Regions from separate parts of the Bacillus sp. WC2507 genome, predicted to be linked through region 1. Evidence: riboswitches for the same ligand, from Rfam matches in the RefSeq annotation. Region 1 holds a riboswitch; each other region holds the start of a gene.
What was found. A riboswitch is a leader RNA that binds a small molecule or an ion and turns the genes downstream of it on or off. The one in region 1 is predicted to bind S-adenosylmethionine.
Positions count from the first base shown of each region.

Region 2: linked by a shared signal. The riboswitch ahead of ACUN28_RS00620 (MetQ/NlpA family ABC transporter substrate-binding protein) and the one ahead of ACUN28_RS27450 (cyclase family protein) in region 1 are both predicted to bind S-adenosylmethionine.
Region 3: linked by a shared signal. The riboswitch ahead of ACUN28_RS00570 (ABC transporter permease) and the one ahead of ACUN28_RS27450 (cyclase family protein) in region 1 are both predicted to bind S-adenosylmethionine.

Region 1 is NZ_JBQXPN010000001.1:5,229,896-5,232,101, forward strand. Features, by position in the region: gene ACUN28_RS27445 (PRK06851 family protein) at 1-972, opposite strand, end outside; SAM riboswitch class I at 1,124-1,236, shown strand; gene ACUN28_RS27450 (cyclase family protein) at 1,322-1,954, shown strand; gene ACUN28_RS27455 (hypothetical protein) at 1,983-2,206, opposite strand, start outside.
Region 2 is NZ_JBQXPN010000001.1:108,488-110,693, reverse strand. Features, by position in the region: gene ACUN28_RS00625 (methionine ABC transporter ATP-binding protein) at 1-207, opposite strand, end outside; gene ACUN28_RS00620 (MetQ/NlpA family ABC transporter substrate-binding protein) at 220-1,032, opposite strand; SAM riboswitch class I at 1,118-1,232, opposite strand; gene ACUN28_RS00615 (NAD(P)-dependent alcohol dehydrogenase) at 1,314-2,206, opposite strand, start outside.
Region 3 is NZ_JBQXPN010000001.1:98,606-100,811, forward strand. Features, by position in the region: gene ACUN28_RS00570 (ABC transporter permease) at 1-859, opposite strand, end outside; SAM riboswitch class I at 997-1,102, opposite strand; partial or broken gene ACUN28_RS00575 (DUF3951 domain-containing protein) at 1,276-1,492, shown strand; gene ACUN28_RS00580 (lipoprotein) at 1,509-2,012, opposite strand.

The DNA of each region.
Region 1 (2,206 bases):
TGCTAAGAAAGACATCGCCTCATTCATTTTTGCTTTATATTGAATGGAAACGTCGCGAATTTCTGTCGCATACTTCTCATCTGTCCCTGGTGTCACAATCAAGGCATACATATCTATAATTTCATCACCTTCGCGGCTCGGAAAATATTCATGTGGTGCGGTGCTATCAAAAATTGCAAAACCCAAGTCTCTTACGATAACCATATCAAGACTATTTGGATCAAATCCACAATGATATACTTCCGCTTCAAATCCTTTTTCTTCTGCTGCCTTAGCTAATTTTTTGAGCATTGTCGATTTCCCAGAGCCTGGGCGTCCTTTTATAAAATAACGATGTGATAACCCTTCTGTTAAATTCGGAACAAAATCAACTGCTCCTTTCGGTGTAGCTGCTCCTAAAAAGCGATGTTTCACAAGCGGTTGTTTCCCTCCTTTATCTGTAAATAATTTCTGAATCAGCTCATCTGTTAGTTCATTCGCTTTATCAAAATCAATATTATTAATATATATTTTCTCCCACGCATCATGTATAATTAATGCCTCTTTAAAACAAGCGTATGCTGCTTGAAAAGCTTTGCTTGCTTCTGAAACAAATCGTTCAATTTCCACCTTCTGCTTTCTTAATTTATCTGAATCCCAAGCAACCCCTAAATTAATATACTCTTCGACAACTCCTGGCATTTTCGGCTCAATAACATGCGGTGATGTTCCATCAACAATTCCTACTTTTAACTTCGGGATAATTACACCATCAACCGATTTATTATCAGAAGAACAGTGTAAAAATTCAATATCGTATCCTTTTTCAATCCATTCACGACCTATTGCCTTGATTAAAGAAGATTTACCGGTTCCAGGACCACCTTTTAAAATAAATAACCTATCTAGCCCTTTCAAATTCTCGTCGTATAAATTATGGAATCCTCTAGCTGTATTTCCACCAGCATAATAATTCAATATATTCCCTGTCACTGCACTCACTCCTTCGCAGCATTCTATTTACATAAGCTACAATATGCGAGCAACTTTATTTGGGTGAATACCTATTTTGTGTTGCGTAAAAAAAGGAAATGAATTACAATTTAAATATCGTAAATATTCCGAACTTTAAAATTAAATATACCTTTTATCAAGAGAGGCAGAGGGACCGGCCCTTTGAAGCCCAGCAACCTCAGTTTATACAAACTGAATAGGTGCTAATTCCTGCAAAATGCATTGCATTTTGGAAGATAATACTCAACTAGTATGTAAAGCTCATCTTTCTTGATTATGAAGGATGGGCTTTTTATTATTTGAAAAACATATATTGGAGGTATGTAAAATGAAAGTAATTGATCTATCACAAACATTTGAAAACAATATGTCTCAATTTCCTGGAACACCAAAAATCCAACTAGAAGCAATTACAAACGTTGAAGAGACAGGCTATCAAGTTACAGATTTTCATTCTGTCGTTCATGTTGGCACGCATTGCGATGCTCCTGCACATTTCATTTCAGGTGCAACAACCATCGATCAATTACCCCTTGATCAATTTGTAGGCGAGGCCGTTCTTATCGATGTAACTCATATTCAAGAGCGAAAATTACCTAAGGAAGTATTGTATAATGCTGACATAAAAGAAGGTGATATTATCATTTTCCATTCCAACCTATCTACTAAGTGGAATACAGAAGCTTATGAGAAAGAAGCATTTTATCTTTCCGAAGAATTAGCTACAGAACTAGTTCGATTAAAAGTAAAATCGGTCGGTTTAGATTTTATTTCTCCTGATGAGGTAACGACAGAAACATCACCGATTCATCACATACTACTTGGAAATAATATTTATTTAATTGAAAACTTAACAAACTTAGATGCCATTAACACGAAACGTTTCTTTTTCTCAGCGGCACCTTTAAAAATTAAAGATAGTGACGGTGCTTTTGCAAGAGCATTCGCTGTTATTTTTTAAACACAGTCTATAAAAAAAGCAAAGATCATCATTGACCTTTGCTTCTATATTTTTTATTTAAATTAAGAAATAATTGTTCAACACGAGGGCGTACCCAAGCTAAATAATCTTTCTCTTTCTTCTTTGTACAAGCTATCTCTTCTCCATCTACCATTTCGACAAGTTCTAGCTCTAACAGTTGCCTCGTGAATGCTAACATATCCACTTCTTTGGCCGGATACTCTTCTTTTAATTTCTCCTCAATTTCCCCCA
Region 2 (2,206 bases), 5.1 Mb from region 1:
TAAGTCTTGGTTGTTTACAATGATATTTCCTGTCGTTGGCTTTTCTAATAAATTTACACATCGAATTAATGTACTTTTACCAGCACCACTATATCCAATGATTCCAAATACTTCGCCCTTTTTTACTTGAAGGGAGGTAGGTTTAAGAGCTTCCACATTCCCTTTTTTTGTTGTGAATACTTTGGATACATTTTTTAATTCAATCATTATCGTCAGCTCCTACCAAGACGGTAAAACAGAACCATCAAATTTTTTCTCGATAAATTCTTTCACTTCTTTAGATTGATAAGCTTTCTTTAATTTATTTACAACAGCATCATCTTTATTTTCAGTACGAACAACGACCCAGTTCACATATGGTGAATCTTTTCCTTCACGGAAGATAGAATCTTTCGCAGGGCTTAATTTTGCACCTAATGCAAAGTTTGTATTAATCGCAGCTGCTTTTACTTCACTTAGTTGTGTCGGTAATTGAGATGCCTCTAATTCAACAATCTTTAAGTTTTTTGGATTTTCAATTACATCTTTCGCAGTCGCTTTTTCTGTAGCCTTTGGATCTACTTTTAAAACACCGGCTTTTTCAAATAGCTTTAAAGCTCGAAGTTCATTTGTTGGATCATTTGGTACAGCAATTGCGTCGCCCTCTTTTAAATCCTTTACATCTTTTAAGCTTTTCGAATATACACCCATAGGGAATGTTACTGTTGAAAATACTTCAGTTAATTTCATATTACGTTCAGCTTTAAATACGTCTAAATATGATTTCGTTTGATAGCTATTTACATCGAGGCTTTTTTCATCTAGGGATACGTTTGGTGCTACATAATCATTAAATACTTTTACATCAATTTCGAGACCGTCTTTTGCGGCAACTTCTTTTACCTTTTCAAAAATTTGTTCATGCGGACCGCCTGTTACACCGACAGTAATCTTTTTCTCATCTAACGCTTTTACTTCTTTATCTGAACCCCCGCTACATGCGCCTAATAATAATACCGCTCCACTTACAATGCTCAATAATACTTTTTTCATCTATAGTTCCCCCTTCATATACGTTCCAAAATAAAAAGCACCTCTCAAAAATAAGAGAGGTGCCGAATAGACAAAATAGGTTCCTCTCTTATCTTCCAAAACGAAAGCTCGTTTTGCAGGAATTAGCACCTTAGCTTATACGTCATAAGCTCGGTTGCCGGGCATCATCGGGCCAGTCCCTCCGCCACTCTTGATAAGAGTATGTGTATGTAGTTTTTTTAATATGCTACTAATAGTAAATCTTACAAAAAGAATTGTCAATGTTATTTTCTGAATATATTTTATTTTAAGGTAATCGAAACATTTCCTTTTTTATGCCCTTTTTCTACATATATATGAGCTTCAGTAATTTCTTCTAATCGGTAAGTTCTATCAATAACAGGCTTTAAATGTTCTGCTTCAGTTAGTTTTTTTAGTAGAATCATATCTTCTTTACTTACTTTTGCCATCATTCCATTCACAGATACATATTTCCCATTAGGTGTTAATGCCTTTTCACAAAGGGATTTTTTATGTTTTCCAACTGCATCAAATATAATATTGTAGCGTTCACCCCGCTTAGTAAAATCTTCTTTTGTATAATCAATTATTTTATCAGCTCCTAAAGATTGCACGAGTTCAAAATTTGAATGACTACAAACAGCCGTAACGGTCGCACCAAAATATTTAGCAAGTTGTACGGCAGCTGTTCCTACTGATCCAGAGGCACCATATATGAGCACTTGTTGTCCTTTTTTTATACGGCCCTTTCTCAGGAAATGTAATGCTGAAGTTCCGCCAAAAGAAATAACTGCCGCTTCTTCATACGTCACATTGGTAGGTTTTAATGCTATTAATCCACTTTCATGTACACATGTGTATTCGGCATAACCACCAAGGTTTAGTTCTGTTAATGCAAAAATTGGATCTCCTTTTTTAAATTGGGTTACATCTGTTCCAATTTCCTCAATTTCTCCAGCTAATTCTACGCCGAGTATAGGTTTTCTCGGTTTTCTGAAACCTAATATGATCCGCATAGGAATCCAAAATAAGAGGGGACTATTAAAGCCGCGTATTCTACAATCTCCAGTCGATACACTTGTTGCATGAATTTTAATTAATACTTCGTTCTTTTTAGGTGTAGGTTTCTCTATATTTTGAAGCTGGAGAACGTTAGGTGGTCCATATTTTGTGC
Region 3 (2,206 bases), 5.1 Mb from region 1:
TACATACAATCAATAGCGCACTATAGAAAATGGTTGTTCCCATAATTACCGGATAATCTCGATTAAAAATACTATCTACGAAATATTTTCCTAAACCAGGAATGGAAAATATTTTTTCAATAACGAAAGTCCCTGTTAAAAGCCCAGCCATTAACGGTCCAACAAATGTAAGTACTGGAACAATTGCATTCCGAAGAGCGTGTCTTATAATAATCTTCTTAATTGGTATACCTTTCGCTCTTGCTAGCTTAATATAATCACTCTGCAAAACTTCGATCATATTAGAACGAACAAACCTTGTAATAACCGCGATTGGCCCTAACGCTAATGCAAAGGATGGCAACACCGTATGCTCGAATGTGCCCCAAGACGCTACTGGTAAGAGCTCAAATTGAATAGCGAATACTTGTATAAATAGTGGTGCTAAAATAAAACTTGGAATAGATATGCCGAGAATCGCAAGTAAACTCACACCATAATCAATTACTCTCCCGTGATAGAGAGCAGCAAATGTACCTGCTGCAATTCCGACTAATAATGAAATAACAAGTGCTTGTAAACCAATAATCGCTGATGGACCAAATCCTGTCGTTATAATTTCTGATACGCCTTGCCCCGTCGATTGAACGGATTCACCAAAATCAAAATGAACTACGCCGTCTAGATACGCAACATATTGATTCCATAACGGTTCATCAAGATGATACTTTGCTCTCATATTTTGTATCACTTCTTCAGGAAAGATTTTCGCATCCGATGAAAATGGATCGCCTGGAATAATATGCATAATTAGAAATGTCACTGTCGTAATAACCCATAGTGTGAATACCATAACCGATAATTTTTTAATTACATACACTTCAATAACCCCCTAAACACATAAATTTACTTAGTTTTATTAACGTATTTTCCCCATTACTCCCTTTTCTCTTTTTAGAATACAAAAAGCCTTGATCTTAAAAAAATAAGATCAAGGCTTAATAAACAAAGGCCCATCACTTATCTTTCAAGACTTGCTTGCTGGAATTAGCACGGTGTTCCTGTTATAGAACCCGCTGCTGAGGTGTCATAGGGCCAGTCCCTCTACCTCTCTGGATAAGTAAATTGCTATATTATTATTTGGTTCAAATTGTATATTTCGAATTATAATTCTGAAAAAATGAAAAGTCAATCAAATTAGATATATTTAGAAAAATCAGTTTTCTGCGATGCTAGTTATTGAAATTACAATCTTTCGCTTATAATAAAAAGAAATTGTATTAAAGGAGTTATAAAATGGATTCCTTACTTCTTGCTACTATAGGATTACCATTAACCATCGTTATACTTGTCATCATCGGCTTCTATAAACTCTTTATTCAAAAGAAACGTATCACTTCTTTTTATAACTCCATTCGATAATATTACCGGACAAACAATTTCTGAATTTCACGAAGAACAGAAGGTATTAGTATCCGAGGATGAAGACGGAGATGGTAAGAAGAAAAAATAACCTTGCATGCGCAAGGTTATTTTTTCGTTTCTGCTTGAAAACGTTTATAGTATGTCGATGCTGTTGCAAAATTAATTTCTATATCACGAATCAACGATGAATCTTCTTCTTTAGCTAACTTCTGTAATTTTTTCATCGCTTGTTCTGATTCATTCAAGAAACCAACATATACCTCATGTTCTTTCTCTTTCGACTTTGGAACACGAATTTCTTTACGTATATGATCAATATCTTCTAACATGCTCGTCGTTACCTTTTGCACGTCTTCTTTATATGTAGCATTCGTTATTTCCTTACCGCCCTTTTCTTTTGCCACTTCAAATAACTGCAGTGCTTTATTAATTTCTTTATTTATTTTTATATCGTATTTTTCATGTACTGCAAGGTATTCTTTTATCTCTTCTTTTTGTTCAGTAGATTGCTCTACCTTTTCTTTCGGTTCTTTCGTATCTTTATTTCCATTACACCCTGCTAGAAGGAGCATACTTCCCATTACAGCAATACCCAAAACCTTCTTCATCTCTTCTTCTCCTTTTATCTACAGCTATTACTCATTATAGTTTATTTTATCTCCACTTGTTATTATACCGAGAACACCCTACTTTTTACACTTAAGACGATATCTTAATATACACACCAACATTTTTGTCACAGTATCGTCACTTTATCAATTTAGCCAAGAAGACTCCTTCCTCAAGGATCGTGAAGGACGTA